3 regions of the Streptomyces sp. NPDC006879 genome follow, and region 2 is predicted to be linked to each of the others. Evidence: riboswitches for the same ligand, from Rfam matches in the RefSeq annotation. Region 2 holds a riboswitch; each other region holds the start of a gene.
What was found. Region 2 has a riboswitch for thiamine pyrophosphate ahead of thiO (glycine oxidase ThiO). Riboswitches for the same ligand answer to the same signal wherever they lie in the genome.

Region 1 (10,163 bases), on a different contig from region 2:
CTCCGCCGTGTGCAGGAAGAGATCGTTAGCCTCGGTCTCACCGATCGTGATCCGCAGGCCCTCACCCGGGAAGGGTCGGACCACCACACCGGCCTTCTCGCAGGCGGCTGCGAAGTCGAGCGTCCGCTCCCCCAAACGCAGCCACACGAAGTTGGCCTGCGTGTCGGGCACCGTCCAACCCTGGTCGACCAACCCCTGGTGGACCCGGGTGCGCTCACAGACCAGCGAGCCGACCCGGCCCAGCAGTTCGTCCTCAGCACGCAGCGAGGCCACCGCCGCGTCCTGTGCGAGCTGGCTCACCCCGAACGGCACCGCCGTCTTGCGCAGCGCAGCCGCGACGGGCTCGTGTGCCACCGCGAAGCCGACCCGCAGGCCGGCCAGCCCGTAGGCCTTCGAGAAGGTGCGCAGCACCGCCACGTTCGGCCGGTCCCGGTAGACCTCGATGCCGTCCGGAACCTCCACGTCCCGTACGAATTCGCGGTAGGCCTCGTCGAGCACCACGAGCACGTCCGAGGGCACCCGGTCCAAGAATCGTTCCAGCTCCGCCCGGCGCACGGCGGTGCCGGTCGGGTTGTTCGGGTTGCAGACGAAGACCAGTCGGGTCCGGTCGGTGACCGCATCCGCCATGGCGTCCAAGTCGTGCACATCACCGCTGGTCAGTGGCACCTTGACCGAAGTGGCCCCGGAGATCTGGGTAATGATCGGGTAGGCCTCGAAGGACCGCCAGGCGTACATCACCTCGTCGCCCGGGCCGGCCGTGGACTGGATCAGTGACTGGGCCACACCCACCGAACCGGTACCGGTCGCCAGGTGCTCCACCGGCACCGAGAACCGCTCGGCGAGCTCGTTCATCAGGCCCGTGCACGCCATGTCCGGGTAGCGGTTGAAACTTCCGGCCGCCGCCACGGCGCTCTCCAACACCCCGGCCAGCGGCGGGTAGGGGTTCTCGTTCGAGGACAGCTTGTAGGCCACGGGGCCCCCGGCAGCGGCCGGCTTCCCGGGCTTGTACGTGGGGATACCGTCCAGCTCAGCGCGCAGCTTGGGGGTCTTCTCGCTCACCGCAGGTCCTCCTCGACCTTCCCGTCCAACTCAATACTGCTCACCTTATGAGGATTGTGGCGTCCGGAGAACGGGTGGCGGCCGGAAAGCGTGGGGGAGCGCGTGCATATATGCGCGCGCCGGTGGCCTGCGCCGTGGCGCGCATCCCTCGTGCAGGTGAGTTGAGACCTCTTTGAGACCTCACTCCCGCAGCAGGCCCGTCCGGGTCGACAAGTGGCACTCTTGGCCATTCGGCCTCAACTACCTTTGCTATCAAGGTCATTCCGCCTGGCAAGCCATGCAGAATCGTGCCTGTCAATGAGTGCATATGCACCCGGACCAACCACCCCTCCGAGCCCTACTATCGGGTCGCCATGACAGCAGCAGGGAAGCACCAGGTGAGCCGGACCGAGACCCCCCGGCGGCCCAGCCGGCCAGGACGGGCGGGCATCAGGGACGTGGCCGCGGCGGCCGGCGTCTCCATCACGACCGTCTCAGACGCGCTCAATGGCAAGGGACGGCTCCCCGACGCCACCCGCCGCCATGTCCGCGAGGTCGCCGACCGGCTGGGCTACCGCCCCTCGGCAGCGGCCCGAACCCTCCGTACCGGCAAATCGGGCCTCATCGGCCTGACCGTGACGACCTACGGGGATGAACCTTTCACCTTCACGGAGTTCGCGTACTTCGCAGAAATGGCCCGGGCCGCCACCTCGGCCGCCCTCGCCCGCGGCTACGCCCTCGTGATCCTCCCCGCCACCTCCCGCCACGACGTCTGGTCCAACGTCGCCCTCGACGGCACAGTGGTCATCGACCCCTCCGACCACGACCCCGTCGTCGCCGAACTGGTCCGACAGGGCTTACCGGTGGTATCCGACGGCCGGCCGGCCGGCTCCCTACCGGTCACCGCCTGGGTGGACAACGACCACGAGGCAGCCGTACTCGACCTGCTCGACCACCTCGCAGCGGCCGGTGCACGCCGGATCGGCCTGCTCACCGGCACCACCACCGACACGTACACCCGGCTGTCGACCACGGCCTACCTCGACTGGTGCTCCCGGGTGGGCCAGGACCCCGTCCTGGAGTCGTATCCCGCCCACGACCCGTGCGCGGGAGCGGTCGCCGCCGACCGGCTACTGGCCCGGCCCGACCGGCCGGACGCCGTGTACGGGCTCTTCGACCCCAACGGGACCGACCTGTTGGCAGCAGCTCGCCGCTACGGGCTACGCGTCCCCGAAGACCTGCTGCTCGTCTGTTGCAGCGAGTCCACGGTCTACGCGAAAACCGAACCGCCGATCACCACGCTGTCACTCAAGCCCCGACGCATCGGGACCGCCGTGGTCCAGCTACTCATCGACGCCATCGAGGGAGCGGAAAACGAACGCCCGGTCGAGCAGGTCATACCGACCGAACTGATCGTGCGGGCCTCCTCACAGCGCCGCCCGCCACGCACGACGGTCAGCGCCCCCCGCTCGCCGGACCGGGACTGAAGGCTCCGGGCGCAGCCCGGTCCCGGCTCTACCATCGGCGACAGTCCGCGCAATTCGGGAGGAAGCGCCAAGGCTCCATCGGGTCCAGCCGGATTCATCACCCCTGGTGCATCACAGAGCACGAGCCGCATTCCTATGATGGGCGGACGACACCACGGACCCGACGACCAGGGGAACTCCGAGGGTGTGCGGCAGCGCGACGGTGGTGGAGGGGTCGATGACTCAGGGGGCCGGTCAGGGACCCGTGCAGACGGAGGCGCCGGGCGACGCCCGGGCCACCGCCATGTCACACCGCGAGCCGAAGCTCCCCCGGCAGCCCGGACCCCACGGGTTCGGGCAGTTCGGCCCCGCCACCTACCCCGGCCCGTACGGCGCCCCCACAGCTGCGGCCCCGCATCCAGGCCCCTACCTGGGTACCTGCTCGACCACCAGCGAACCGACAGAGCCTGTGGCCACGGACGAGTACACCCCGACCCAGCGGGACCTGCCCGTGATCACCGGGCCGGGCAGCACCCTGCAGATCCACAGATCATCCGGAGAGCCGGCCCCCGACGGACCGGGGCCGCTCTACGTCGTCGGCGACGTGCACGGCTACCTCGACGAACTCCTCGCCGAGCTGCGCGCCCAGGGCCTGGTCGACGCCGACGGCCAGTGGTCGGCGGGCAACGCCCGGCTGTGGTTCCTCGGCGACTTCACCGACCGCGGACCGGACGGCATCGGCGTCATCGATCTGGTGATGCGGCTGTCCGCGGAGGCCGCAGCCGCGGGCGGCTACTGCAAGGCCCTGATGGGCAACCACGAGCTACTGCTCATCGGCGCGAAGCGCTTCGGGGACACTCCGGTGGGCTCCGGCGCCGGCACCGCGACCTTCCAGGCCGCCTGGTTGCTCAACGGCGGACAACACACCGACATGGAGCGCCTTGAGGACGTCCACCTCCAGTGGATGTCACGGCTGGACGCCGCTGCGCTGGAAGACGACCACCTACTCCTGCACTCCGACACCACGGCCTACCTCGACTACGGCTCGTCCATCGAGGACGTCAACGACACCGTGCACGAGGTACTCACCCGCGGTGACGCCGGGGAGTGTTGGGAGTTGTTCCGGAAGTTCACTCGCCGGTTCGCCTTCCGCGATGAGGAGTCCGGCCCGCCGGCCGTGCGGGAACTGCTCGATGCGTACGGCGGCCGGCGGGTGGTCCATGGCCACAGCCCCATTCCGTACCTACTCGGCGTGGTCGGTTCCGAGGACGGCGAGGACAGTCCCCGGCCGACCGTCGAGGGACCACACGTCTACGCGGACGGGCTTGCGGTGGCGATGGACGGCGGCGTCACCATGGCCGGCAAACTGCTCGTCGTGCAACTGCCGTTGGGGCAGTGAGCATTCATCCGGCATCTGCCGATAGCCCAGCCGAACCCCTCATTTACGGAAAGACTCTGTCTCCACACGGCATGGTCGCCCTACTATCGGCTTGTCCATAGCAGGCTCTCCTCCGTTTCCGCCGACTGCCCGGATTTCCTGCACCGGCGTACGGCCCTACGGAGCATCGGGGGATGCACATGACCAGCGCTCCGCACCTGCTGGCCGAGGACCGGCCGGAATTCGAACGGCTCCTCGACGAGGCATTGCGCACCGCGCCAGGACGCCGGGAGGCATCCACTCTGGGTGAGCAGCTCAATACCGAGCAGTTGCGCAGGATGGCGCTCAATGCCGAGCCGATACTCATCTCAGCCGCCGCCGCGGAATACGAGCACTATGTGAAAGTGCGGGAAGAACTGAGAGAGCCCGGGAACGCCGGCGCACTTTCCGGGGACACCGGTGCGAAGGGCGCAGATGGCGCCGGTGCCGGCGCGATCGTGACCGTACTCGCCCCACTCCTGGCGGGCACCGCCTCGGTGATCTTCCTGCTGAGCGGGTACGCCCTCAAGCTCATCGAGCCGGAACCGGCCTTCGCGGGCACCCTGGTCACCGCCGGCTGGCTCTTCGCCGGCCTCACCGCGATCGGCATCCTCTGCGCGGCCATCGGACTGCTCCTGACGGCGTTGCGCAATGGTGCCACCGCGGTGGCGGCGGACACCGACGAAGCCGTCCCCGACGAGGTTCACCGAGCCCGGGAGGCCTGGCGGCTCGCCCTGCTGGAACGAGGCATCCTGCCCTTCCTCCACGAGGCTCTCGCGAAGGCCGACGAACGCGGCGACTCCGCAGCCCCGCCACACCGTTCCCCGGGACTGATGCCCCGGCTGGGCTTCAGCAGCCCCCAGTTCAGCAGCCCAGCCCCCCGCGCGGACGACCCGGCGCCCCGTCCGCGCTTCAGCAGCCCGGACTACAGCGGACCGGAGTTCGGCGGCCCGGACCACGACGAACCGGGCGCACCGCCCGTTCGCTGATCGCCCCGCAGCGAGGGAGTCCACTCGGCGGTCCACCGAGGCGGGTCGGCGCCGGGACGCCATTTGTCCTCCTGCTCCGCCGCGGCTGCACCACCGAAGCCCACGGAGCGGCCGAACATTCCCCACCGATCGGCTCTAAGCTGAACATAAGGCCCGATGCCGTACGTGATCGCGCGCCCAGGCCCGGTCAACGTCTGTTCGCGTGTGCGCTCCGTGCAGCACGGCCCGGGTTGATGGACACGTCCGCCCCCAGCGCGGCCGGACCCGGGTCGTCGGCGTCCGGCCCGCGAGAGGGGCCCTGTCATGGCTGCCACGAACAACCGCGGCGAGATCGAGGCCGACATCAAGCAGACCCTGGGACTGGTGCCGCACTTCTTCTCCGCGATCCCCACCGAGCTGCTCGGTCCGGAATGGGAGCTCTTCAAGAGAATCGAACTCGGCCAGACGCTCATTCCCAACAAGTACAAGGAACTCATCGGGGTGGGCCTGCACGCCGAGACCAAGTGCCGGTTCTGCAGCCTGTTCCACAGCGAGGCCGCCAAGCTCTTCGGGGCGACTGACGAGGAGATCCAAGAGGCCGTCCACTACGCGAAGTCCAGCCTCGGCTGGAGCGCCTACATCAACGGCATGCAGGAGGACTACGACCAGTTCGCCAAGGAGCTGGCGCAGGTCACGGAGTACGTGCGGTCCCAGGCCGCCTGATGGAACTGGAACGGGTCCGGCCGATGGTGCTGCGCGGCACCTTCCACGCCTACGAACTCGCCGCGCTGACGGCAGCGGCACGCTTCGTGGTGGAGTCCGCGCCCGCCGAGGTGCCGAAGGAGTCGCTGGACCAACTGGCCCAGCTGCTGAGCGAATACGACCAGCAGGTTCGTCGGCTCTCCGGCCGGCAGGGCTGAGCCGCCACTCGGCTCAGCCCCGAACGAGGGAGCACCGGCGAAGCCGCGATGCCCCCTGCGGGCAGGCCCGGCCCGCGCCTCCCCCCGAAGGACGCGGGCCGGGAAGCCTACGCGCGGGACTCAGTCCGCCAACGGCAGGTACACGCGGTTGCCCGAAGCCGCGAACTCCGCCGACTTCTGCATCATCCCCTCGGCGATCTCCGCCTCGGTGGCGGCGTTCTCGTCGCCACCGAACTGCTCGCTGATGCTGCGGCTGATCTTCATCGAGCAGAACTTCGGACCGCACATGGAGCAGAAGTGCGCGGTCTTGGCCGGCTCGGCCGGCAGCGTCTCGTCGTGGTACTCGCGGGCCGTGTCCGGGTCGAGGGCCAGGTTGAACTGGTCCTCCCAGCGGAACTCGAAGCGCGCGTCGGAGAGCGCGTCGTCCCACTCCTGCGCACCCGGGTGCCCCTTGGCCAGGTCGGCTGCGTGCGCTGCGATCTTGTACGTGATGACGCCGGTCTTGACGTCGTCCCTGTTGGGCAGGCCCAGGTGCTCCTTGGGCGTGACGTAGCAGAGCATCGCCGTACCCCACCAAGCGATCATGGCCGCGCCGATGCCCGAGGTGATGTGGTCATAGGCCGGAGCCACGTCGGTGGTCAGCGGGCCCAGGGTGTAGAACGGGGCCTCCTCGCAGATCTCCTGCTGGAGGTCGATGTTCTCCTTGATCTTGTGCATCGGGACGTGGCCCGGGCCCTCGATCATGGTCTGCACCTGGTGGCGCTTGGCGATGGTGTTCAGCTCGCCCAGCGTCTTGAGTTCGGCGAACTGCGCGGCGTCGTTGGCATCCGCGATCGAGCCGGGTCGCAGACCGTCGCCGAGCGAGTAGGTGACGTCGTACGCCGCGAGGATCTCGCAGAGCTCCTCGAAGTTCGTGTAGAGGAAGTTCTCCTGGTGGTGCGCCAGGCACCAGGCAGCCATGATCGATCCGCCGCGCGAGACGATGCCGGTCTTCCGGCGCGCGGTCAGCGGCACGTACGGCAGCAGCACGCCGGCGTGCACCGTCATGTAGTCCACGCCCTGCTCGGCCTGTTCGATGACGGTGTCCTTGTAGATCTCCCAGGACAGTTCCTCCGCCCGACCGTCCACCTTCTCCAGCGCCTGGTAGAGGGGCACGGTTCCGATCGGGACGGGGGAGTTGCGCAGCACCCACTCACGGGTGGTGTGGATGTTACGGCCGGTGGAAAGGTCCATGACCGTGTCGGCACCCCAGCGGGTGGCCCAGGTCATCTTCTCCACCTCCTCCTCGATGGAGGAGGTGACGGCGGAATTACCGATGTTGGCGTTGACCTTCACCAGGAACTTCTTGCCGATGATCATCGGCTCGATCTCCGGGTGGTTGACGTTCGCGGGGAGCACCGCGCGACCGGCGGCGATCTCCTCGCGCACGACCTCGGCAGAGACGTTCTCCCGGATCGCGACGAACTCCATCTCCGGGGTGATCTCGCCACGGCGGGCGTAGGCGAGTTGAGTGACGGCCGCCCCGCCACGTCCCCGTCGGGGCAGTCGGGGACGGCCCGGGAAGACCGCATCGAGGTTCTTGAGTCCACCGCGGGGCGAGGTGTGCTTGATGCCGTCGTCCTCGGGGCGCACCGGACGGCCCGCGTACTCCTCGGTGTCGCCGCGGCTGATGATCCAGTTCTCGCGCAGCGGCGCAAGGCCGCGCCGCACATCGGTGTCGACGGTCGGATCGGTGTAGGGCCCGGACGTGTCGTACAGCGTCACGTCCCTGCCGTTGGTGAGGTGCACCTGCCGGACCGGCACCTTGAGGTCAGGGCGGGAACCCTCGACGTACCCCTTGTGCCAACCCGGCTTCCGCTCTTCCTGACCGCCCTGGCTGGTGGCAGGCGTGCGTGCGTCCTGAATGGTCATGAGACCTATCTCCCTACGCCGGCATTACCCGGTAACAGGTTCGGCGGTCGACGCAGCCTCTTCCCGTACGTGCGTACGGTGATCAGCGCCCTCTCAGCCCGGTGCTCCGAGCTCCCGCGTGTGCAAAGGTGCCCCCACGCTAGCGTCATGCCTGGCGTGCTGAACAGTGGGCCCCCTCATCTCTTGCGATGATCAGTCGGTGACCTTTTCGCCGCAGACTGACGACGATCCGCAGCACGACCGCGACCACGGTTACCGCTCCCGCCCCGGATCCCAGCCTCCGGCGGTGCCTCCGCGCGGGCCCGGGGTCCCCGGTCAGGGCCGCGCGGACGAACCCGAGGGCCCCCCTGACCACGGGCACGGGGGGCACGGACACAGCCACGCCCACGGTCCGGCTGCCCCTGTCTCCCGGCATCTGCGCAAGGTCATCGCCGCCGTCCTGGTCCCGTTCGCCGCGGCCGTTCTGGCAGGTCTGTTCGTCCTGTGGCCGGGTGGGAGCACGGCACAGGACCGCACCGGCGTCGGCTTCGACCGGCAGACCCAACAGGGACGCGTCACCGCCCTGGCACGGATCGACTGCAAGGAGGTGAACGCCTCCCAGGTGCCGCCCACGGGGGACACCTCCACGGCCGAGGGCCGCGAGGCGGTGGACGCCCAGACCGGGCAGTGCCGTAGGGCCACGATCGAGGTCACCACGGGTCCGGAGAGCGGCCGGACCTTCGTGGAGATCGTTCAACCCGGGGCACCGCGCCAACTGGAACAGGGCCAGGAAGTAGTCGTGGCCTATGCCCCGGACGCCCCTCGGGACCTGCAGTACTCCGTCACCGACGTGAACCGCAAGCTCCCGGTCGCCTTGCTGGCTGGGCTGTTCGCCGTAGCGGTGATCGTGGTCGGGCGGATGCGCGGCCTGACCGCGCTGATCGCCCTGGCCGTCAGCTTCGCCGTACTGACCATGTTCATCTTGCCGGCCATCCTCCAGGGGTCCAATCCTCTGGTGGTGGCGGTGGTGGGGGCCAGCGCCATCATGCTGATCGCCCTCTACATGTGCCACGGGTTCAGCGCGCGAACCTCGGTGGCGGTCCTCGGAACCTTGATCTCGCTGCTGCTGATCGGCGTGTTGGGATCGTTGTTCATCGACTGGGCCTTCCTGAGCGGAAACACCGATGACAACACCGGTCTGATCCACGGCCTGTACCCGGACATCGACATGAGCGGCCTCCTGCTCGCCGGAGTCATCATCGGTTCGCTGGGCGTGCTCGACGACGTGACGGTCACCCAGACCTCCGCGGTGTGGGAACTACACCAAGCCGACCCGGCGATGGGACCGCGGGCGCTGTACCGCTCCGCCATCCGGATCGGACGTGACCACATCGCCTCGGTGGTGAACACCCTGGTACTGGCATACGCGGGCGCCGCACTGCCGCTGCTGCTGCTCTTCTCGATCGCGCAGAGCAGCGTCGGGACAGTGGCCAACAGCGAGTTGGTGGCCGAGGAGATCGTCCGCACCCTCGTGGGTTCGATCGGTCTGGTCGCCTCGGTTCCGGTGACCACGGTGCTCGCCGCCCTGGTGGTGTCCGCCGACCGCCCGGGGACATCGGCCGGCGGCACGGACGCCGGATCCGGGCGCAGGGGTCGGGGACGACGCCGAAAGCCGTGACCAGCACCTGCGTCGGCCCCGCAGCAGACCGGGCCGGTCCCGCGCGCCCTCAGCCCGCGTCCTGGTCCCACCCGCCCCGTCGGACTGGGCGCCACCGACCGGACGACAGCACCGAGCAACCTCGGCGGTCATGACGCAGCGTAGTCACCACAGCGGCGGTCCACCCCTGTCGAGCCGACCGAACCCACTGAGATCCAGCCATCGCTCCCCTTGGCTCAGCCCGCGTTCTCCCCGGCGAGGATGCGGTCGAGGGCTCGTTCCAGGTTCTCCTCGAAATCACCCATGGCGCGCTCCTGGCCCATCGGCACCAGCCGGTCGGTCCGGTCCAGGAAGGCCACCAGGGGGGCGGCGCCGACCCGGAACAGAGCACGGTCACCACCCACCTGTAGGCGGATGTGGACGTCTGACAGCTCTTCGGGGTCCGTGGGAGCGATGTGCACATCACCGTCCCCGCACGGCTTGTTAATGCCGTCGAGGAGTAGCTCCCGCCCGAACGCCCAGGTCACGGGCGCATCGCCGGGGAGGTGGAAGGTCAGGCGCACCGCGTACGGATCCTGTGCGTCGTAACGGAGTTCCACCGGAATGCGGAATGCGAGCTCCTCCGAGACGAGGAAGCTCATCATGACCTCTGCCTGTACCGACTCGCGCATAGCCAACCCCGCTGTAGTGGTAAGTGGCCGGGAATGGTCCCTCAAGGCCCTCTTGACGCAATCGTGGTGGAAGCGCTAGTAGATCACAAGGAGTGAGTTTTCAGATACTGATAGAGATCGAGAGGGCACTCAACAG
Region 2 (10,163 bases):
GTACCAGACTCCACCGGAGAGCCCCAGGACCAACAGCACCGCCGCGATGGCCAGGGATGCTCCGCGGCGCAGCGGGAAGAGGCCGGGCCGGCGGGCGGAGCGGGCGCCGGGGCCGGTGGGAGCCGGCACCGGCGGGCGTTCGAAACGGCTGGTCTGCTGGAGGCCGGCGGTCGTCGGTGGCGCCGCCTGCTGGGGTGGACCGCCCACGGGCAGGGCGCGCGGGATCACGCTCGTCCGGTCCTCCGTGCCGTCCCGCGCTACCGCTCTGGCTTGCGGTGGTAGCGCATCCAGCTGTGCGTCGCTGAGCGCGGCGCGGGCCTCACGGGAACGGGCGAGCAGGGCCACCGCGTCGTGCGGGCGCAGTTCGGGATTGCGGGCGGTCGCCGCCGCCACCAACTCGTCGAGGTCCGCGGGAAGCCCGGGAACGACGGCCGACGGGGGCGGGACGTCCTCGTTCAGATGCTGGTAGAGCACCTGGGCGGGGCTGCCGCCGGCGTGTGGTTTGGCGCCCGTGAGCATCTCGTACAGGACCACGCCGCACGCGTAGACGTCTACGCGGGTGTCGGTGGCGCCGTTCTCGATCTGCTCGGGTGCCAGGTAGGAGACGGTCCCAAGGAGCGCGCCGGTGCTCTGGGTGGCCGAGTCCACGGAGCGGACCAGGCCGAAGTCGGCCACCTTGACCCGGCCGTCGTCACCGATCAGTACGTTCTCGGGCTTCATGTCGCGGTGGACGAAGCCGGCCCGGTGCGCGGCGCCCAGCGCGGCCAGGATGGGTTCCAGGATGTCCAAGGTGGCGCGGGGCTGGAGCGCCCCTCGCTCACGCAGCACGTCGCGAAGGGTGCACCCGGAGACGTACTCCATGGCGAGGTAGACGTAGCCGCCGGCGGTGCCCTGGTCGAAGACGGCCACCACATTGGCGTGGTCGAGCCGCGCCACGGACTTCGCCTCGCGGATGAAACGGTCGACGAAGACGGCGTCGGCGGCCAGCGCCGGGTGCATCACCTTCAGGGCGAGTACCCGGTCGAGGCGGATGTCCACGGCCCGGTAGACCGTGGCCATGCCGCCCACCGCGATGCGCGCCTCGATGCGATAGCGCCCGTCGAGGAGCCGCCCGACGAGAGGGTCTTCAAGGGTCGTGTCCACGCAGAGAGTCTACGAGCGCCGCGCGCCGCACCGGCCCGCTCGTGTCCGCTCGCAGCGCAGCTGTGACGTTCGAGCTGGTCAGAAGGCCGGGCGCTCGGGGTCGAGAGCCGCTCGGCCGACTACGGGGGAGGAGGCCTCGGCAAAGTGGCGCCGGGGTATGCGTCCGGCCTGGTGGGCGAGCCGGCCCGCGGCCACCGCGTGCCGCATGGCCTCCGCCATCAGGACCGGTTCCTGGGCGCGGGTGACGGCGGACGCCAGCATGACGGCCGCGCAGCCGAGCTCCATGGCCAGCGCGGCGTCCGAGGCCGTGCCGGCACCGGCGTCCAGGATCACCGGTACCGTGGCCCGCTCGGTGATCAGCTGGAAGTTGTGCGGATTGCGGATGCCGAGGCCGGAGCCGATGGGGGACCCCAGGGGCATCACGGCCGCGCAGCCCACGTCCTGAAGCTTGCGGGCGAGCACCGGATCGTCGTTGGTGTAGGGCAACACGGTGAAGCCGTCGTCGACGAGGGTTTCGGCGGCGTCGAGGAGTTCCACCGGGTCCGGGAGCAGGGTCCGCTCGTCCGCGACGACCTCCAATTTGATCCAGTCGGTTTCCAGCGCCTCGCGGGCCAGGCGGGCGGTGAGCACCGCTTCGCCGGCGGTGAAGCAGCCGGCCGTGTTCGGGAGTACGCGTATGCCGAGCCGGGAGAGCACGGACAGCACCGATCCCTGAACGGCGGGGTCGAGCCTTCGCATGGCGACGGTGGTCAGCTCGGTGCCGGAGGCCACCAGTGCGCGTTCGAGTACGTCCAGGCTGGGCGCCCCGCCGGTCCCCATGATCAGCCGTGAGGAGAAGGCGGTACCGCCGAGCAGGAAGGTGTCTTGCGACATGGTCAGCCTCCCTGGACCGCGGTGAGGATCTCGACCCGGTCGCCCTCGCCAAGTCGGGTGGTCGCCCAACGTCCGCGGGGTACCACGGTCTCGTTCACGGCGGCGGCCACGCCCGAACGGGCCGGGGTCAGGTCGCGGACGAGGTGCTCCAAGGTGGCGCGGTCGGGGAGTGCGCGCGACTCTCCGTTGACGGAGACGGTCATGGTGGGGGAGGTCATCTGGACTCCTTCGTGGATGGCCCCGCCTTGAGGTGGGGGTGGAATCGAAGCTCCGGCGGAGTGGGGCGTCGTGCTGTGGGTTCGCCCTCTGGGCGGTGCGCGGTGTCTGGACAGGCAGGATGTTGTTCACAACACGCGCATGCAGTTTGTGACGGGACGGCCGTCTGACGCTGGCGAAGATGACGGAGCCGCTCGACGTCCGCGCTTGGGCGTGTGACCGCGGGACGACCCATGACCGGGACGTCAACGCGGCGAAGAACACTCCGGCCGCCGGACTGGCGGTGACAGTCTGTGGAGGCGGTGTGAGACCCCAACGAGGTTCCTCCGAAGGGCAGCGGTCGACGAAGCAGAAAGCCCGACCCGCGAGGGAAGGAATCCCCTCCCTTCAGAGGGAGGGGAAGACGTCAGGCTGGCTGCTGCTGGCGGGCGGGTGCGTCGTTGACCGTGGTGGGCGAGGGGAGGCCGGTGCGGAACCGGCGGGGACTGAAGGGGCGGGCCAGCGCGGGGAGTTCCCCGGTGGACAGCACGGCCGCCAGCAGTTCTCCGGTCAGTGGGGTCAGCAGGACGCCGTTGCGGTAGTGGCCGGTGGCCAGATGCAGTCCCGGTAGCTCGCTGGGGCCGAGCAGGGGGGCGTTGTCGGGGGACCCGGGGCGCAGGCCAGCTCGGGTCTCGGTGAGGGGCAGCTCGGTGATGCCGGGGACCAGTTCGTGGGCGTCGCGCAGCAGTTCGTACACGCCGCCTGCTGTGACGGTGGTGTCCCAGCCGAGTTCCTCGCTGGTGGCGCCGAGTACCAACTCGCCGTTCTCCCGGGGAACGAGGTAGACGTGGCCGCCGCGGACCACGGCCCGCACGGTGCGCGAGAGGAAGGGCGCGTACGCCGGCGGCACCTGGAGCCTTAGCACCTGGCCCTTGACGGGGCGGATCGGCGGTTTGGCCTCGGGGGGTAGTCCGTCGATCTGGCCGCTGAGACTGCCGGCCGCCAGGACCGTCTGGTCGGCGGCCAGTTCCACGCCCCCCGCGGGGGCGCCGTCGTGTAGGGAGCCTTCGCCCAGTACGGCGCCGGCCGCCCGGTCGCGCTCCACCCGCAGGCGCGACACCGGGGCCCGGTGGAAGAGCACGCCGGCCCGCTCGCAGGCGGTGACCAGGGCTGCTGCAAGTCTGCGCGGGTCCACCTGGTGGTCCGCGTCCACGCGTAGTCCGCCCCGGACGCCGGGGGCGAGCATGGGCTCCAGGCGTCGGCATTCGCGGCCGGTCAGCCACGTCGACTCCAGTCCGCAGCGGCGTTGTAGCGCGTGGAGGTCGCGCAGGTGGAGGCGGTCGTCGGAGTCCAGGGCCACGGCGAGGGTTCCGCTCGGGCGGAAGCCGATGTCCTGGCCGGTCGTGTCCGCGAGCTCGGCGGCGAAGTCGGGATAGCGGCGTGCTGATTCGAGGTTCAGCCCGAGCAGGGTCTCCTCACCGTAGTGGAGTTCGGTGACCGCCGCGAGCATGCCTGCTGCGACGTGGGCGGCGCCGCCGCCGGGCGTCGGGTCGACGACCGCGGTGTGCAGACCGCGCTGAGCGGCTCGCCAGGCGGTGACCAGTCCGATGATCCCGCCGCCGATGACGAGGACCTCGTGGCTCCGACCACCGGGGCCCTTCTGGGTGGATGCGTGCATGGGCGTCCAGCCCCTCCCTTCGCCGGCATGACCCGGATCAGGTTCGTACGGTCGGAGGCCGTCCAGCCTCCCTCTCAGCCCGGTGCGCCCGGGCTCCCGCGATGGGTAACGGCAGTCAGCCTAACCTCCGCCCCTGGGCGCGGGTAGGCCGCTCTGCGGGGGACGACCTGCGGAGCGGCGGGTGCGGCGGCGGTGGGCGTCTGCGGTGGGCGCGGATCCCCGGTGCGGACACCCTCGCCCATGACGGTCCGTCAGGAGTTTAGGGTGGGCTCCGTGAGCGAGCAGCAGATTCAGGCCGGACCAGCCGGGAACCGCTCCCGGGTCGTCATCGTCGGCGCCGGGATGGCCGGCGTGCAGACCGCCGTGGCCCTGCGGGAACAGGGCTGGGGCGGGCCGGTGACCCTGCTGGGCGCCGAGCCCCATCAGCCCTACGACCGCCCCCCGCTGTCCAAGGCCGTGCTGCTGGGCGAGGCGGAGGGATCGGCCTTCGAAGTCGACTTCGACGCCCTCGCCGTAGACCTCCGGCTGGGCACCGACGTCACCGGGCTACGGTCCGCTGACCATGAGCTCGACACGCCGGCGGGTCCGGTCCCCTACGACGTACTGGTCGTCGCCACCGGCGCCACCCCCCTCGCGCTCCCGGGCAGCGCCGGCGTCCCGGGCGTCCACCTGCTGCGCACCCTCGACGACGCCGAACGACTACGGCCGGTCCTGGCGGACAAGCGTGATCTGGTGGTCGTCGGCGCCGGCTGGATCGGCGCCGAATTCACCACTGCCGCCCGCGCGGCCGGCTGCCGGGTGACCGTGGTCGAAGCCGCCGGCCGACCGCTCGCCCAGGCGCTGCCCGCCCAGGTCACCGCCCCGATGAGCCGCTGGTACGAGGAGGCTGGGGCCCGGCTGCTGACCGATTCCCCCGTGGAGCGCATCCAGTCCGGCTCCGTGACCCTCGCCGGCGGCGCCGTGCTACCCGCCGACGCCGTGGTCGTCGGGATCGGGGCCCGCCCCGCCACGAGCTGGCTCGCGGGTTCCGGCCTCGCGCTCGACCCCGACGGAGCCGTCACCGCCGACGGCCATCTGCGCACCAACCTTCCCGGGGTGTACGCGGTCGGGGACTGCGCTTCCTTCCCCTCCGCGCGCTACGGGCAGCGGCTCCTGGTCCACCACTGGGACAACGCCCTCAGCGGCCCGAGGACCGTCGCCGCCGTGATCCTGGCCGACGAGGCCGGGGAGCCGGCCCCGGTGTACGACCCGGTGCCGTACTTCTGGTCCGAGCAGTTCGGGCGCTTCGTCCAGTACGCCGGCCACCACGGCGACGCGGACGCGCTCGTGTGGCGCGGCGACCCGGCCGGGCCCAACTGGTCGGTGTGCTGGTTGCGTGACCAGATCCTGCGCGCGGTGCTCGCCGTGGGTCGTCCCCGGGACCTGGCGCAGGGGCGCAAGCTCATCGAGGCGAACAGCCGGATGGACCCGGCCCGAACGGCTGACCTCGGTGTCCCGCTCAAGTCAGCGGCCCTGTGACCTGCGGCGCGACTATCCGGGGCCGGGGTCGGGAGTAGCCCGGGTACCGACTGTCGGCGGGAAATGGCAGGCTTGTCCCGTGACCGAGATTGACGCAAAGATCGAAGCGCTCGTACCCGAGTGGCTCTACCTCCCCGACATCGCGGAGATGCTCGACGTCGAAGTGACGCGAGTCCGCCAGCTGGTCAAGGAAGGCCAGCTCATCGCCGTCCGCCGGGGCGAGAACCGCGCCCTCCAGGTGCCGGCCGCCTTCATCGCAGGCGACAAGGTGGTCAAGGGCCTAGTCGGCACCCTGACCCTGCTCCGGGACGACGGTTTCACCGACGAGGAGATGCTGGAGTGGCTCTTCACGGAGGACCCGACCCTGCCGGGGACCCCCGCCCAGGCCCTGGGTGAGAATCGCGGCACGGAGGTGAAGCGCCGCGCCCAGGCGCTCGCCGTCTGATCCGATCCGATCCACGGTGTACGGGGCCGGCTGCCCGGGCCCGTACACCGCCACCAGGGGGGAAACCATGGCCACTGACGCCCATTCGACGGGTCCGCGCGCCCGGCTCGCCGACGCCCGGCTGTACCTGTGCACGGACGCGCGTAAGCGCCAGGGGGACCTTCCCGAGTTCCTCGACGCCGTTCTCGCGGGCGGTGTCGACATCGTCCAGCTGCGTGACAAGGGCATGGAGGCGGGTGAGGAGCTGGAGTACTTGGAGCTGTTCGCCGCAGCGGCCCGTCGGCACGGCAAGCTCCTCGCGGTCAACGACCGCGCTGACGTGGCCCACGCCATCGGCTCCGAGGTGTTGCACCTCGGGCAGGGTGACATCCCCGTGCCGGCCGCCCGGGCCATCCTCGGCGAGGGGGTGCTCATCGGCCGCTCCACGCACGCCGAAGCCGAGGTCGATGCCGCCGCGGTGGAAGCGGGCGTGGACTACTTCTGCACCGGCCCCTGCTGGCCCACGCCCACCAAGCCGGGCCGGTTCGCCCCTGGGCTGGACCTGGTTCGGTACGCGGCTTCCCTCGACCAGGGCCGCCCGTGGTTCGCGATCGGCGGCATCGACGCGGGCAACCTCGACCAGGTGTTGGACGCCGGTGCGAGCCGCGTGGTCGTGGTGCGGGCCGTCACTGAGGCCGAGGATCCTGGTGCGGCAGCGGCCGAGCTCGCCAAGCGGGTCCGTGCGCGTAGCTCCTGACCCTTGGGCGTTTGCACCAGTACCGCCCTTTGGCCTGCTGCTTCCCCGAAAGTGTCCATAATTCTGTCCGAGGAGTGGACGCTTCTTGGGGGGAGACGGCGCACTGTCTAACCTGCCGGTATGGCCCTTGGTACCCCCTCCACCCGGACGGACCGTGCACGTACGGTCCGCGATCTCCTCGCGTCCGGAACCTCGTACTCCTTCGAGTTCTACGCGCCGCGGACGGAGAAGGGAGAGCGGAACCTCTGGAACGCGCTGCGCCGGGTCGAATCGCACGCGCCCAGCTTCGTCTCCGTCACCTACGGAGCCGGTGGCTCCACCCGCGGCGGCACCGTCAAGGCCACCCAGCAGATCGCCGCCGACACCACCCTCACGCCCGTCGCGCACCTCACCGCCGTCGACCACTCGGTCGCCGAACTGCGCAACGTGCTCGGCCAGTACGCCGACGCCGGAATCCGCAACATGCTCGCGCTGCGGGGCGACCCGCCGGGCGATCCGATGGGCGACTGGGTCGCACACCCGGAGGGCGTGCACTACGCCGCCGACCTGGTGCGGCTCATCAAGGAGTCCGGGGACTTCTGCGTCGGGGTCGCGGCCTTCCCCGAGATGCATCCGCGATCCGTCGACTGGGACTCGGACATCCGCCACTTCGTGGACAAGTGTCGGGCCGGTGCCGACTACGCGATCACCCAGATGTTCTTCGATCCGGAGAACTATCTTCGACTGCGTGACCGGGTCGAGGCGGCCGGTTGCCGGACGCCGATCATCCCCGAGGTCATGCCCGTTACCGGAATCCGGCAGCTCGACCGACTGCCGCAGCTCAGCAACGCCCGGCTGCCCGAGGCAGTGAAAGAGCGCATGCTCGACGTCAAGGACGATCCGGCCGCTGTACGCTCCATTGGCATCGAGTTCGCCACGGAGTTCTGCGCACGGCTGCTGTCCGAGGGAGTGCCGGGTCTGCACTTCATCACGCTCAACAACTCCACGGCGACTCTGGAGATCTACGAGAATCTGGGTCTGCACCAGCGGGCCTGACCGGCCGTACCCCAGTGCGCGGCCGAGGGAGAGGGGCCAGGCATGGGCTGGACGGTCCTGTACGTCGCGTTCGGGTTCGTCGCGCTGTGGCTGCTCGGTGAGGTGTTGCTGCAGTACAAGGCGCGGTTGCGCTGGCGGCTGCTCGCATTCGGCGGCTTCCTCGCAGTGGTCGCCGGGGTGGTGGTGCACTCCGTCCTCGTCATCGGTGCGGGCTCCGTGGCCTTCGCAGTCGGCCAGACCTTCGTCACCCTCTCCTTCCGCCGCGGGTTCGCCAAGGGCTGGGCGGTGGGCAGCAAACGGGACCAGGAAGCGGAGCCCGCGGGCAAATCCACCGCCGGTCGGCGCCGGCGAGAGGGAGCGGCCAAGTCCGGTCGTGACCGCACGGAATCGGCACCGCGCCCCGAGCCCGCCCACGATCCGGAGCCGGAGGCTCCCGAGCCCGTAACGCCCCAGGGGGCATACGACCCCGCGGCGGCTGCGGAGTACGGCGACGAGTACCCGAACACGCCCGCCCAAGGCGTTCCGTCGTTGTTCGGCCACGGTGGTGAGCACGCCTATACGGGGCCCACCGAGTCGACGGCCTACACTCCGCAGCCGATGCCCGACGAGACCTCCGCCTACGGTGTCTACGGCACCGATGCCGGTTCCCTTGCTGCTCACCACAGCGACCCGAGCGCCGGCTACCGCTACCACGATCCACAGCAGCCGGCCAGCGGCTACCCGGGCCAGGGCGAGCAGCCGACGCACCACACCACGGACCCCTATGCGACGGGGGCCTACCCCGGCGGCCACGACCACACCGCCTACGACCACACCGCCTACGACCACACCGCCTACGACCCGACCGCCTACGACCCGACCGCCTACGGACACGGCGCCGAGGCCGCGCCCTCCTACCCGGCCTACTCCGACCCGTACATCGGCACCACGGGTACCGACGGTTACGGCTACGACTACGGAACGGACTACGCCAGCGGGCAACACCAGTACGCCGCCGCCGACCCCTACGCCCAGTACTCCATGGACACCCCGCCGGGCGGCGTCTGGGTCCCGCAGCAGCGGGACACCCAATACCCGGACGACACCGACCAGGAGCAGCAGGCGGCCAGCTACCCGCAGGAGCCCCAGGCCTATCCGTACCAGGGCACCGGCGAGTACCAGCAGTACCGCTCCTGACCCGTGACGGTCACTGAGAGCCCCGGAACCCCTCGCCCTCCACGATGAGCCCGGACACCAAGGCCCCGGACATGCCGGTGTGCGCCAAACCCCCGCCCGGGTGCGACCACCCGCCGACCAGGTGAAGACCGGCTAGCAGGGTGGAGTTGGCCGGGTGCAGCAGCCGCCCGCCGGCTCCCGCGAGAGCGGGCGCCGCCACGGACCCGCCCACGGAGCCGGTGGCCTCCGCCAAGTCGGCCGGCGTGTGCCCGTGGTGCCACATCAGCCGCTCACGCAGGTCCGCGACTGCGGGTAGTGCCGCCCGGATCAGGATCTGCGTCCAGCGCTCGACCAGGGCCGGGTCCCGCCAGTCCGACACGCCCTGGGGCGCGACCGTGGCGGTGAGCGTGACCGCCTCATGGCCCTCGTCGGGCCGGGTCGTCGGATCGTCCGGGCGCAGCACGGTGAGCGTGGGGGCGTCGAAGGGCTCGCCGCGGTGCACCGCCCGGAACTCGGCGCCCGTGTCGGGGGAGTGGACCACCGTGCGGTGCACCGTTTCCCGCGGTCTGGCACCGCGCAGCGCCAGGAAGAGGGAGAAGCGGCTCGTCGCACTGTCAGGCGCAGGAGCGAGGTGGCCCGCCCGCAGCCAGCCGGTCCCCGCGGGCAGCAGGCTCGGGAGGCGGCGGGGGTCGACGCCGAAGAGCACCTGTGAGGCCGTCACCGAGGTGCCGTCGGCCAGGGTCAGACCCACTGCCCGGCTGTCCTCCACACGGATGCCGGCGACCTCGGCGCCGAAGACGAAGGTGACCCCCCGCTCGCGGCAGCGCTCGTACACCGCGGTGGCCAGGGCGCGGTTACCGCCGCGCAGGTACCAACTGCCGAAGGTCTGCTCCAGGTAGGGAAGTACCGCGGCCGAGGCGGGGGCGGTGCGCGGGTCCACCCCGTACCCCACCAGATGGCCCTCCATGAGTTGCGCCAGCTGCCCTCCCAGCTCCCGTCGCGCCATATCGCTCAAGGTCGGCGGGCGCCGGCGCAGCAAGCCGCTCCTGCGCACCGCCGGGTAGGGGTCGGCGCCCAGGGTCTGCCAGTCGGCCCGAAGCGGCTCCTCCAACAACGGCCGTCGCGTGGCGTCCCAGGCGCTTCGGGCGCGGCTGAGACAGTCCGACCAGCGCTCGCCCGAGCCCGCACCGAAGGCGGCGTCCAGGGCCGTGACTGTCCCGCCGCGGGAAGTGGCCGGCAGGGTGACCTCCAAACCGCCTTCCAGCACATGGCGGACACCCGGGTCGAGCTGTGCCATCTCCACGCAGTCTTCCAGGGGCCGCTTCCCGGTCTTGACGAACAGGTCGCGGTAGACGGCAGGCAGGTGCAGCAAACCGGGGCCGGTG
Region 3 (10,163 bases), on a different contig from region 2:
GGCGTAGACCGCGGCGACCTGGTCGGCCATCTTCGCGTCGGCGGGGTACTTGTCGGCGGTGTTGACCGCGAGCTGCCGCACCGCCTCGGCCACCGAGGTGACGCCCTCGGGCAGGCCCCAGTACTCGGCGGCCACGGCGAGCATCATCGGCGGGTCGTAGGCCGCGTATGCCTCGCGCACGGCCTCGGTCTCGGTCTGGAACACGGACACGAGGTTTCCTCCGAAGTAGTCGGCACCGAACGGGCCGTCGGTGGGCGGGCGGGTGTGGCCGGGCTCGTCGAAGTCGGTCAGGACGTCCGGCCGGGTCTCGTCCACCAGCTGCTTCTTCGCCTTGGCCATCAGCCGGGTGTGGACCTTCTTGGCCAGATGGAGGGACCGGCGGGTGAAGTAGACCCCCCACTTGGTCCCGGTGCGCGGTGCCAAGCGCAGCAGCCGCAGGAGACCGCCCATCGCGGCGGCCCCGGTCCGCAGCAACAGCCCCGGGACCAGGGCCAGGGCGCCGACCGCACCGGCCGCGACCTTCGCCGCCGCACTGCGCAGCACGTACCGCACCCCGGCCTTTCCCTTCTTGACCAGGCTCCGGCGCCCGGTACGGATACGGTCCGACAGAGCACGACCAGCCGCGGAGTCACGGGCTACTCGGCCCGCACCCATGGTCTTGGCGAGGGTTCGCATCCCGGACCGGGCGGCCCGCCGCGTCCACGCACCGACCGTCGACCGCCCCGGCCCGCCACCACGGCCACCACCCGATCCACGGCCCTTGGACAGCGAGCCCGAACCGGCCCCACCAGCGCCGTCGCGGCGCTGGGAAAGCCGCCGCAGCAGACCGCCCTTCCCACCAGTCCCCGACCCTGCACCAGGACTGGACGGCGATCGGCCGGCGAACCCGCCCGCGCCCGCCCCGCTACCGCCCGTGCGCTTGTTCAACCTGTTCAGCACGGGGCTTGTCCCGGTGGGCGAGGTGGAAGACGGGCGGGAGCCGCGGCGAGGGGAAGAGGCTCCGGAGCTGACCGCACCGAGCCCGGAGGAACGCCCTCGGCCCCCCGTACGGTGACCACGGCCGCCGGAACGGCCCCGGCCTGACAGGGCGTTGGACGTCGTGCGAGGACCGGAGGGGCGCAGTACGCGCCCTCCGGGCCTCTTCGGGCTGGTGGTGCGGGAGCGGTAGGCGGCCACCCCGGCGGCGATCAGACCGCCTCCGGCAGCAACCCCCGCAGCCGTCAGCACGCCCGCCGTGCCGGCCGCCGCGTAGGCGGCTGATGCCCCGGTGGTGGCGGCCTCGGTGCCGAACAGGGCCACCGGCCACGCCCGCAAACGCCCCGCACCCACTTGAGCAGGCACGGGATCGGTGCTGTCGGCGGGCTGCTGGTTGAGGGTGATCTCGATCGGCACCGACTGACCGTCCGGCCCGTCGACCGAGGCCAGCGCCTCGGACGTGGGCGGGGTGTCGGGCGGTGCTTTCGTACTCGTCTCGGTGGTGGACACTGGTCACGCTCCTTCGGGAGTGAACGGCGGGTGTCCGGCCGGGCCCTGGAAAGCAGGCCGGGCACCCTCAGGGGTGTCATGGCAGGTCACGCAGATGCCGAGCGAACGCGGGATGCAGTACCCGACGTCCACCAGGCAGTTGGGGCAGGTGCGACGGGCCCGCATCGCCGCGGCGAGCGCCGTGCGGCGGGCCGCGGTCATGGGCCGGACCGGGCGGGCGCAGTCGATGCGGTAGAGGTAGGCCACCAGCGGGCCCGCCGGCGGCGAGGCCGGTGAACCTCCGCGACGACGTCCTGACCACCCGGCCGCAACCCCAGAGCGCGGAGCTGACGGCGGGTAGCCAGCCCTTCGGGGGCGAGGTGCCACCGGTAGGTGGGCAGGGTGCTCATGGTGTCGGGGTGCCGAAGGGGAGGGGCTGGACCCTCCAGGTGACCTCGCAGGCCGGGGGCAGCGCGGCCCCCGGGGTGTGGGTGGTCCAGCCCGAGCGCGGCGCGCCTTCGGCCTCGGCGGCGATCTCAGCGGCTTCCACCGTGGGGTGGACGCTATGCAGGCGGCCGTAGTGGAAGAGGGCGTAGACGCGTTCGGCCCGCTGGTTCTGCTTGCGGGTGGCACGCAGCAGTGTCCGAAGGGCCTGTCGGTCCTCGGTGTCCAGCAGCGACTGTGCCCGCAGGGCCTCCAGCTCTCCTTCGAGCCGGGCTGCATCCCGCGTTGCGCGGGTGAGAGCGACCCGCAGTTCCTCCACAGTGATCCCGGCCCGGATCGCCGCGTCGGTGGCGAGGTCCCGTTCCAGCTCGTGCTGCTCGCCCTTGGCGCGGGCGGCCCGGGCGTCGGCTTCGCGCTTGGTGAGGTCGGTACGCAGATCGTCGAGAATTCGGGTGCGGATCAGGGTGATCATGCGGTGGCTCCCTCAAGGTCCAGGGCGGGGGTGGTGTCGCGGTGTTCCTGGTAGCGGGCGGTCACCCACCCGACCGACCAGCCACACAGCTCGGCCGCCTGCCGGATCGGCAGACCGGCGTCGAACGCGGCCCGGACCGTGGCCCGCGCCAACGGCTCCTCCTGCCGCTCCTCGGCGGGCCCGGCGGACAGCAGAGCCTGGCGTTCACGCTTGGCCCGCTGCTGTTCACGCTCGTGCTCACGGCGTTCACGGGCCTCCCGCTCCCGTGCCTCCAGCTCCCGCCGCTGAGCCGCCTCCCGCTCGGTGCGTTCACGCTCCCGCTCACGCTGTTCACGCTCGGCCTCACGGCGCTCACGGTCTTCCCGCTCGGCCCGCTCCTTCGCCTCGGCCCGCTCGCGCTCCTCACGCAGTGCGGCCTCTTCCCGGGCGGTCTGCTCCCGGGCCAGCATCGCTTCGTGTTCACGCTGTTCACGCGCCAACTGGGCCGCGTGCTCGCGCTCCTCACGGCGCCGACGCTCAGCGGCTTCCCGGCGCTCTTCGGCGGCCCGCTCCCGCTCCGCACGCTTCGCGAGCTGCTGGGCTTCGCGGGCGGTACGGGCGGCGGTGATGGCCCGCCGGTAGGCGAGACCGGTCTCGGCCGTGACGATCAACAGCAGCGGTGCGACCGAGTGGACCGCGACGCCGACCAGGTCTTTCTTCAGCGCGCTGTCAGCGATGTTCAGGGCCAGGGTCATGGCGCCGGTCATCCACCGCAGCGCGATGGGCCACCGGCCACCGTCCCCGCCCATGGCGGCCAGAACGGAGTCCAGACGGACCACGATGACCACGGCGGCGTCCACGACGAGGGGCAGGATCGGGGCCGTCCACTCCCAGCCCTTGGGGCTGTGGCGCTCCATCAGCGGGGTGACCGTGAGGATGGAGAACAGCATCGCCCCGCCCACGATCAGCCATGTGCCGACCGACAGGGCGCGTTCCGCTGAACGGATCTGAGCACTGTTCACGACCGGCCCCCGTCCCGTGAACGCACCTTGATCGAGGCCAGCAGCCGGACCGGCGAGGTGCCGTCGTCCGGCTGCTCCGGGTACTCCGTCCACTCCCACTCGGCCCCGGCCGTGAACACGAAACCGAGCCCGGTGAGCGCCCGTGAACGCTCCGCCGGGGTCGGCACCACCTTGGTGTCGAAGTCGTGCTCCGGCCACTGCGAGACCGGAACACCCATGAGGGCGATGTACAGGGTCCACCTGCCGGTACGGATGGACAGTTGCGCGGTGTGATCACTCATGCGGCCACCGCCGTGCGCTCGTGCACGGGGCGCCGCACAGCAGCGCGGCGGGTACGCCGGCAGGAGGTGCGGGACTGCTTCAGCGGGAGGGCCCGCAGCAGGCTCTCCGCGTAGGCCGCGGTCTCCGGGTCGCTCTCCCGGAGCTCCGCGAGGACCTCGCGGGCCACGTCCAGGCGGGCCGCCCGGTCCATCACGGACTCGGTGGGCGAACTGGTGAACAGCTCCAGGTCGATCCCCAGAGCCAGCTCAACGAACTCGGTCGCGGTAACGGGCTCGCGACCAGCAACGATGGACTTCATGAGTCGTTCTCTCCCTGTGAAGGTGTGGCGGCTCGACAACGGCCCCGGGGTGCATCCCGGGGCCGTGCTGTGCTTCAGGTGGTAGTGCGCCTCATCAAGCGGGCAGGCCATCCGACGCAACGGCCGATGCCCTGCCCGCATGACGAGTGACGGGAAGCCCGTCACTGTCGTGCCGCAGTTCCATGCGCGCCTTACGCTCCTTCGCTTGGTCGGCGCGCGGTTACTGCGGTCCCTCAGTCGCTACTCGCTGAGTGGATCTCCCTCCCTCACGGGTGTCATGGACCGGGTGCAGCCCAACCACCGGGGTCCCCCCGATCCGATCCCCCGGGGACTCTCCCGAGGGCCAGACCGACGACTTAGCCGATGACACCGATCACTCCGTGAAGACGCCGGACTTTTACGCCTCCCCTGCCGCTCGGACCGCGTGTAAGCAAGTCCGGCGGGGGCCCCGCTGTTCGTGCAGGTCGAAGCAGCCCAAAGAAGGCCCCTTCTGCGTGGTTCACCGCCCTCCCCGGAAGTTCCGGATCGGGCGGTGGCCACAACCAAGAGACTGGACCGGTGGACCGGTCCAGTCAAGCGATGGGGTCACGCTTCGTCGTGTCGATGCGACAGAAAGTGCAGGTGAGGCGGCGCTTCTGGGTGATAAAAAAAAGCTGAACCGGTGGACCGGTCCAGCAGTTCCGTTTGCCGCTTTCTGCCTACATTGCGTAGGTGTCGACCTGTTCGAACAGTGAGGACGGTGTGACGCCTTCCTCGCAGACCAACGGCTTCCCCTGCTCGTCGTACGCGGTGTGCAGCAGCACGGCTACCGGCGTCCCCTCCGGTACCCCCAGGCGGTCCGCTTCCGTCTCCGACGCGCCGCGCACAGTGGTTACGTCCACGCCTTCTGCCGGGCCCCGCCCGGTCTGACGTCGGACGTATCGCGTCGTCCCTTCCGCGATCGGGGCGGTGTCTGCCAGGCGCGGTGAGACCTCCGCGACCTCCGGAGGGAACCACGCCTCAACGCAGCTATTCGGCGTTCCGTCCGGGAGCTGGAGCACGCGAACGCGCCGAAGCGCCTTCGCCCCGGGTGAGAGTCCAAGGGTGGCGGCGACCCGGGCGGGGGGTTCCGCCCAGTCGGGCTCACCGATGCGCAGGAACGGCATCCCGCCCAAGATGCGCGCCGACCCGGCACGGCGAGCGCCGGCGGGACGTGCCACGGGCGTTTCCGTGACGACGAACCCGGTCCCCTGCTTGGCCACGACCACGCCATCGTTTCGCAGTACGTCGACTGCCTTGATTGCGGTTGCGCGTGACACATCCCACTGCTCGGCCAGCTCTCGGCCGGACGGAATTGTGTCCCCGGGCGCGATCTCACCAGCGGCGATGCGGGCGCGCAGGAACTCTGCGATCTCTTCGTACTTCAGAACTGCCATGGCTTCCCCTATTTCCTGCGCTGGACTGGTCCACCGGTACACACGATACTGCGACCATGTCGAATCTCGAATTGGCTCCCTCCGTGATGCGGTTCTATGGCGAGACGGTCAACGAGGACAACCGCCTGCGCAGCTCGGCAGACGGTCGGATGGAACTGGTCAGAACTCAGGAACTCCTCCGACGCTTTCTGCCCCCCGCGCCGGCGCGCGTGCTCGACGTGGGCGGGGGGACTGGGATTCACGCTGAATGGCTGGTGAAGGACGGCTACGACGTCGCCCTGGTAGACCCGGTGCCCCGTCACGTTGAAGCCGCGATGGCGGTGTGCCCGGCGGTGGTCGGTGACGCGCGCGACCTGCCCGAGCCGGACGACACATTCGACGTTGTCCAGCTCCTCGGGCCGCTGTACCACCTGCCCGACCCGGCCGACCGGCAACGGGCACTCGCGGAAGCCTCCCGTGTGGCCAAGCCCGGCGGATTGGTGGCCGCCGCCGCGATCAATCGCTATGCGTCGCTCTTCGAGCACGTCACGTACGCCCACCTGCACACCGAGCGGATTCACAACTCCGTCTCCAAGATCCTGGAGACGGCCGTCTATGACGGATCGCGGGGGTTTACCCTCTCGTACTTCCACCGAGCCGAAGAGCTGGTGGCAGAGCTGGTCGCCTCCGGGCTGGAGGATGTGCAGGTCTTCGGCATCGAGGGTCCCGCGTGGTCGCTGGTGAAGGCGGCAGAACAGCAGCCGGGCGAGGGCCCCACGGATGAGCTGATCGCCTCAGCCATGGACGCGGCCCGTATGGCAGAGCCGTACCCGGAGCTCCTCGCCGCTAGCTCGCACCTCTTGGCCGTCGGTACGGTTCCCGCCGGCAGCGGCGACTGACGGCCCTGACCTGCGGACGAGGTCATGGGGCCGGGCCGTCTGTGGGCCGTCGGGGGGCAGCCAACGACAACCCACAACCACCATCAACGACCGGCACCGGCCCGCCCGGGTCGCCGCTGAGCTGGGCGACGACCCAGGGCACCTCGGCGTGTCTGCCACACTGGATGAACCATGCCTAAGCCCGGAGAACTCACTTTCGTCGCCCCCCGCGGAGCCAAGAAGCCGCCGCGGCACCTTGCTGACCTCACGCCGGCCGAGCGCCGCGAGGCCGTTGCCGCGATCGGGGAGAAGCCCTTCCGCGCCAAGCAGCTCTCGCAGCACTACTTCGCGCGGTACGCGCATGACCCGGCCGAGTGGACCGACATCCCCGCCGCGTCCCGCGAGAAGCTCCGGGCCGAGCTTCTTCCTGAGCTGATGACGGTGTTGCGGCACATCAGCTGCGATGACGACACCACCCGCAAGACGCTGTGGAAGCTGCACGACGGCACGTTGGTCGAGTCCGTGCTGATGCGGTACCCGGACCGGGTCACGATGTGCATCTCCTCGCAGGCCGGCTGCGGCATGAACTGCCCGTTCTGCGCCACCGGGCAGGCCGGTCTGGACCGCAACCTGTCCACCGCCGAGATCGTGCACCAGATCGTGGACGGCATGCGCGCGCTTCGGGACGGCGAGGTGCCCGGAGGGCCGGCGCGCCTGTCGAACATCGTGTTCATGGGCATGGGGGAACCACTGGCCAACTACAACCGGGTCGTGGGCGCGATCCGGCGGCTGACCGACCCCGAGCCCGATGGCCTCGGGTTGTCACAGCGGGGGATCACCGTGTCCACCGTCGGCCTGGTGCCGGCGATGACACGTTTCGCCGACGAGGGGTTCAAGTGCCGTCTGGCCGTCTCGCTGCACGCACCCGACGACGAACTCCGCGACACCCTGGTGCCGGTCAACACCCGTTGGAAGGTGCGCGAGGTCCTCGACGCGGCGTGGGAGTACGCCGAGAAGTCAGGGCGTCGAGTGTCCATCGAGTACGCCCTGATCCGCGACATCAATGACCAGGCCTGGCGGGGTGACCTGCTGGGACGCCTGCTCAAGGGTCGGCGGGTGCACGTCAACCTCATCCCGCTGAATCCGACTCCTGGCTCGAAGTGGACGGCCTCTCGGCCCGAGGACGAGAAGGCGTTCGTCGAGGCGATCGCCTCACACGGCGTGCCGGTGACCGTCCGTGACACCCGTGGTCAGGAGATCGACGGGGCCTGCGGTCAGCTCGCCGCTGCCGAGCGCTGAGGTCGAGTCGGGCCAGGCCCGCGGGATCGAAAGCCCGGTCCGTCTGCCGGATGGGATCCGGCCGGAGGCTCAAATCGGCCCCGGGGTAGTCTGGGGCCGAACCAACTGCATATTCCGACAGGGGAGCGCCACAGCGCTGAGAGTGCGGGCACCGTCAAGCCGCAGACCCTCTGAACCTCGCCCGGGTCATTCCGGGTAGGAAGTTCGGTCACCACTCAAGCTGTTGCGCCCTGCCCGGCGACCGCTCCGGTCCTCAATGATCGAGCGCCGGGTGGGGCCGCGTCTTCTCCTGGTCACCCAGGAGGAAAACACCAGTGAGCACCACCAAGAAGATGGCGGGCGCCGCCCTCGCCGCGGCCCTCGGCGTCAGCACGCTCGCGGCCTGCTCCGGCTCCGAGGAAACGGCCAAGGACACGGGGTCCTCTGCCAGCTCCAAGGCCGTCTCCAAGACGGTCACGGTCGTCAGCCACGACTCCTTCACTCCGTCGGACGCCGTGTTGAAGGAGTTCGAGAAGCAGTCCGGTTTCACGGTCCGCAAGCTGAAGAGCGGGGACGCCGGGGCCGCCCTCAACCAGGAGATCCTCACCAAGGGCTCGCCGCGCGGCGATGTCTTCTTCGGCGTGGACAACACGCTGCTCTCGCGCGCCCTCGACAACGGCATCTTCACCCCTTACGAGGCCAAGGGCCTCGATCAGGTGAAGGAGGAGTTCCGTCTCGACCCCCTGCACCGGGTGACGCCCGTGGACACCGGCGACGTCTGCGTGAACTACGACAAGAAGTACTTCGCAGACAAGAAGCTCGCTCCTCCGCAGACCCTCGATGACCTGGTCAAGCCCGAGTACAAGAACTTGCTGGTCGCGGAGAACGCAGCGACATCCTCCCCGGGGCTGGGCTTCCTGCTCGCCACCGTGGGCAAGTACGGCGAGGAAGGCTGGAAGGACTACTGGAGCAAGCTCAAGGCCAACGGCGTGGAGATCGTCGACGGCTGGGAGCAGGCCTACAACCAGCGCTTCTCCGGGTCCGGGGGCGGTAAGAAGGCAAAGGGGGACCGTCCGCTGGTCGTCTCCTACGCCTCCAGCCCGCCCGTCGAGGTGCTGTACGCCGACCCGCAGCCGAAGACCGCCCCGACCGGAGTGTCCACCGGGACCTGTTTCCGCCAGGTCGAGTTCGCCGGCCTTCTGGAGGGGGCCAAGAACCCGACGGGTGGTAAGGCGCTTCTCGACTTCATGATCGGCCTGCAGTTCCAGGAGGACCTGCCGCTGAACATGTTCGTCAACCCGGTGACGGGGAACGCGAAGCTCCCGGAGGTCTTCACCCAGCACGGCGAGGTGATCGCCAAGCCGGAGACCGTAGCTCCCGAGGCCATCGCCAAGAACCGTGAGCAGTGGGTCAAGGCATGGTCCTCGATCGTCGTGAAGTAACGGCGCCGCCAGCCCCACCGGCCCCGGCGTCCGCCGGCGCACCCGAAGTGCCGGTCGGTCCCGGTGCCGGTGGCACCTGGGTGCGGCTCGGGCTGATGGCCCTGCCCGTCGCCTTCTTCGCGCTCTTCTTCGCCTGGCCGGTGACCTCCATCGTCGGCCGGGGTCTGAAGACCGAAACCGGCTGGCACCTCGGCCGGGTCGGTGAGGTGTTGGGTGACCGGGACATCGTGGACGTGCTCTGGTTCACCACCTGGCAGGCGCTTGCCTCCACGGTTCTGACGCTGCTGATCGCGTTGCCTGGCGCGCATGTGTTCGCGCGCTTCGACTTCCCCGGCAAGCAGGTGCTCCGGGCCGTGGTCACGGTGCCGTTCGTGTTGCCCACGGTCGTGGTCGGCACCGCCTTCCTCGCCCTGGTGGGGCGCGGCGGTCTGTTCGACGAGCTCTGGGGTGTGCGGCTGGACACCACGGTGTGGGCGATCCTGCTCGCCCACGTGTTCTTCAACTACGCCGTCGTGGTGCGCACCGTGGGTGGGTTGTGGTCCCAGCTCGACCCTCGCCAGGAGGAGGCCGCCCGGGTACTGGGCGCCACTCGCTTCGAAGCCTGGCGCCGGGTGACGCTGCCGGCCCTCGGCCCGGCCGTGGCTGCGGCGGCGCTGATGGTCTTCCTCTTCACCTTCACTTCCTTCGGTGTCGTCCAGATCCTCGGTGGGCCCGCCTTCGCCACGCTGGAGGTCGAGGTGTACCGGCAGACAGCGCACCTGCTGGACCTGCCCACCGCCGCAGTCCTGACCCTGGTGCAGTTCGCCGCGGTGGGTCTCATCCTCGCCGTCCATGCCTGGACGGTGCGCAGGCGGGAGAGTGCGCTCACGCTCGTCGCCCCCGAGCAGACCTCCAGGCGCCCGGTGGGACCCGCGCAGTGGGGCCTTCTCGGCGCGGTCCTGTCGAGCATCGCCCTGCTGATCGTGTTGCCGCTGGGAGTGCTGGTGGAACGCTCCCTCGACGCACCCGGCGGCTACGGTCTCGGCTTCTACCGGGCGCTGTCCGACCCGGACGCCGGTGGGGGCACCTTCCTGGTGGCGCCGCTGCGGGCGGTGGGCAACTCCCTGCTGTACGCGCTGGCGGCCACCGGCATCGCCCTGCTGATCGGGGGGTTGGCCGCGGCGGCGTTGACACGCAGGCCAGGACGCCTGGTGCGTGGTTTCGACGCCCT

Region 1: another riboswitch for thiamine pyrophosphate. It lies ahead of thiC (phosphomethylpyrimidine synthase ThiC); the one in region 2 lies ahead of thiO (glycine oxidase ThiO).
Region 3: another riboswitch for thiamine pyrophosphate. It lies ahead of ACFYMC_RS12605 (thiamine ABC transporter substrate binding subunit); the one in region 2 lies ahead of thiO (glycine oxidase ThiO).

The regions. Positions count from the first base shown of each region.
Region 1 covers NZ_JBIAGC010000055.1:12,213-22,375, reverse strand. Annotated here, with positions in the region: gene hisC (histidinol-phosphate transaminase) at 1-1,059, opposite strand, end outside; gene ACFYMC_RS26920 (LacI family DNA-binding transcriptional regulator) at 1,413-2,525, shown strand; gene ACFYMC_RS26915 (metallophosphoesterase) at 2,743-3,903, shown strand; gene ACFYMC_RS26910 (hypothetical protein) at 4,077-4,910, shown strand; gene ACFYMC_RS26905 (carboxymuconolactone decarboxylase family protein) at 5,214-5,612, shown strand; gene ACFYMC_RS26900 (hypothetical protein) at 5,612-5,809, shown strand; gene thiC (phosphomethylpyrimidine synthase ThiC) at 5,930-7,720, opposite strand; TPP riboswitch at 7,714-7,848, opposite strand; gene ACFYMC_RS26890 (YibE/F family protein) at 7,920-9,377, shown strand; gene ACFYMC_RS26885 (SsgA family sporulation/cell division regulator) at 9,593-10,027, opposite strand; gene ACFYMC_RS26880 (IclR family transcriptional regulator) at 10,128-10,163, opposite strand, start outside.
Region 2 covers NZ_JBIAGC010000035.1:3,597-13,759, forward strand. Annotated here, with positions in the region: gene pknB (Stk1 family PASTA domain-containing Ser/Thr kinase) at 1-1,143, opposite strand, end outside; gene ACFYMC_RS22440 (thiazole synthase) at 1,222-2,016, opposite strand; gene thiS (sulfur carrier protein ThiS) at 2,019-2,234, opposite strand; partial or broken gene ACFYMC_RS22450 (RNA-guided endonuclease TnpB family protein) at 2,423-2,605, shown strand; gene thiO (glycine oxidase ThiO) at 2,639-3,889, opposite strand; TPP riboswitch at 3,887-3,999, opposite strand; gene ACFYMC_RS22460 (NAD(P)/FAD-dependent oxidoreductase) at 4,163-5,407, shown strand; gene ACFYMC_RS22465 (Rv2175c family DNA-binding protein) at 5,487-5,852, shown strand; gene thiE (thiamine phosphate synthase) at 5,920-6,588, shown strand; gene metF (methylenetetrahydrofolate reductase [NAD(P)H]) at 6,709-7,623, shown strand; gene ACFYMC_RS22480 (hypothetical protein) at 7,666-8,799, shown strand; gene ACFYMC_RS22485 (phytoene desaturase family protein) at 8,810-10,163, opposite strand, start outside.
Region 3 covers NZ_JBIAGC010000012.1:81,141-91,303, forward strand. Annotated here, with positions in the region: gene ACFYMC_RS12560 (hypothetical protein) at 1-1,485, opposite strand, end outside; partial or broken gene ACFYMC_RS12565 (RRQRL motif-containing zinc-binding protein) at 1,489-1,874, opposite strand; gene ACFYMC_RS12570 (hypothetical protein) at 1,871-2,380, opposite strand; gene ACFYMC_RS12575 (DUF2637 domain-containing protein) at 2,377-3,381, opposite strand; gene ACFYMC_RS12580 (DUF6303 family protein) at 3,378-3,662, opposite strand; gene ACFYMC_RS12585 (hypothetical protein) at 3,659-3,961, opposite strand; gene ACFYMC_RS12590 (GntR family transcriptional regulator) at 4,660-5,376, opposite strand; gene ACFYMC_RS12595 (class I SAM-dependent methyltransferase) at 5,433-6,254, shown strand; gene rlmN (23S rRNA (adenine(2503)-C(2))-methyltransferase RlmN) at 6,426-7,532, shown strand; TPP riboswitch at 7,642-7,752, shown strand; gene ACFYMC_RS12605 (thiamine ABC transporter substrate binding subunit) at 7,847-8,953, shown strand; gene ACFYMC_RS12610 (ABC transporter permease) at 9,034-10,163, shown strand, end outside.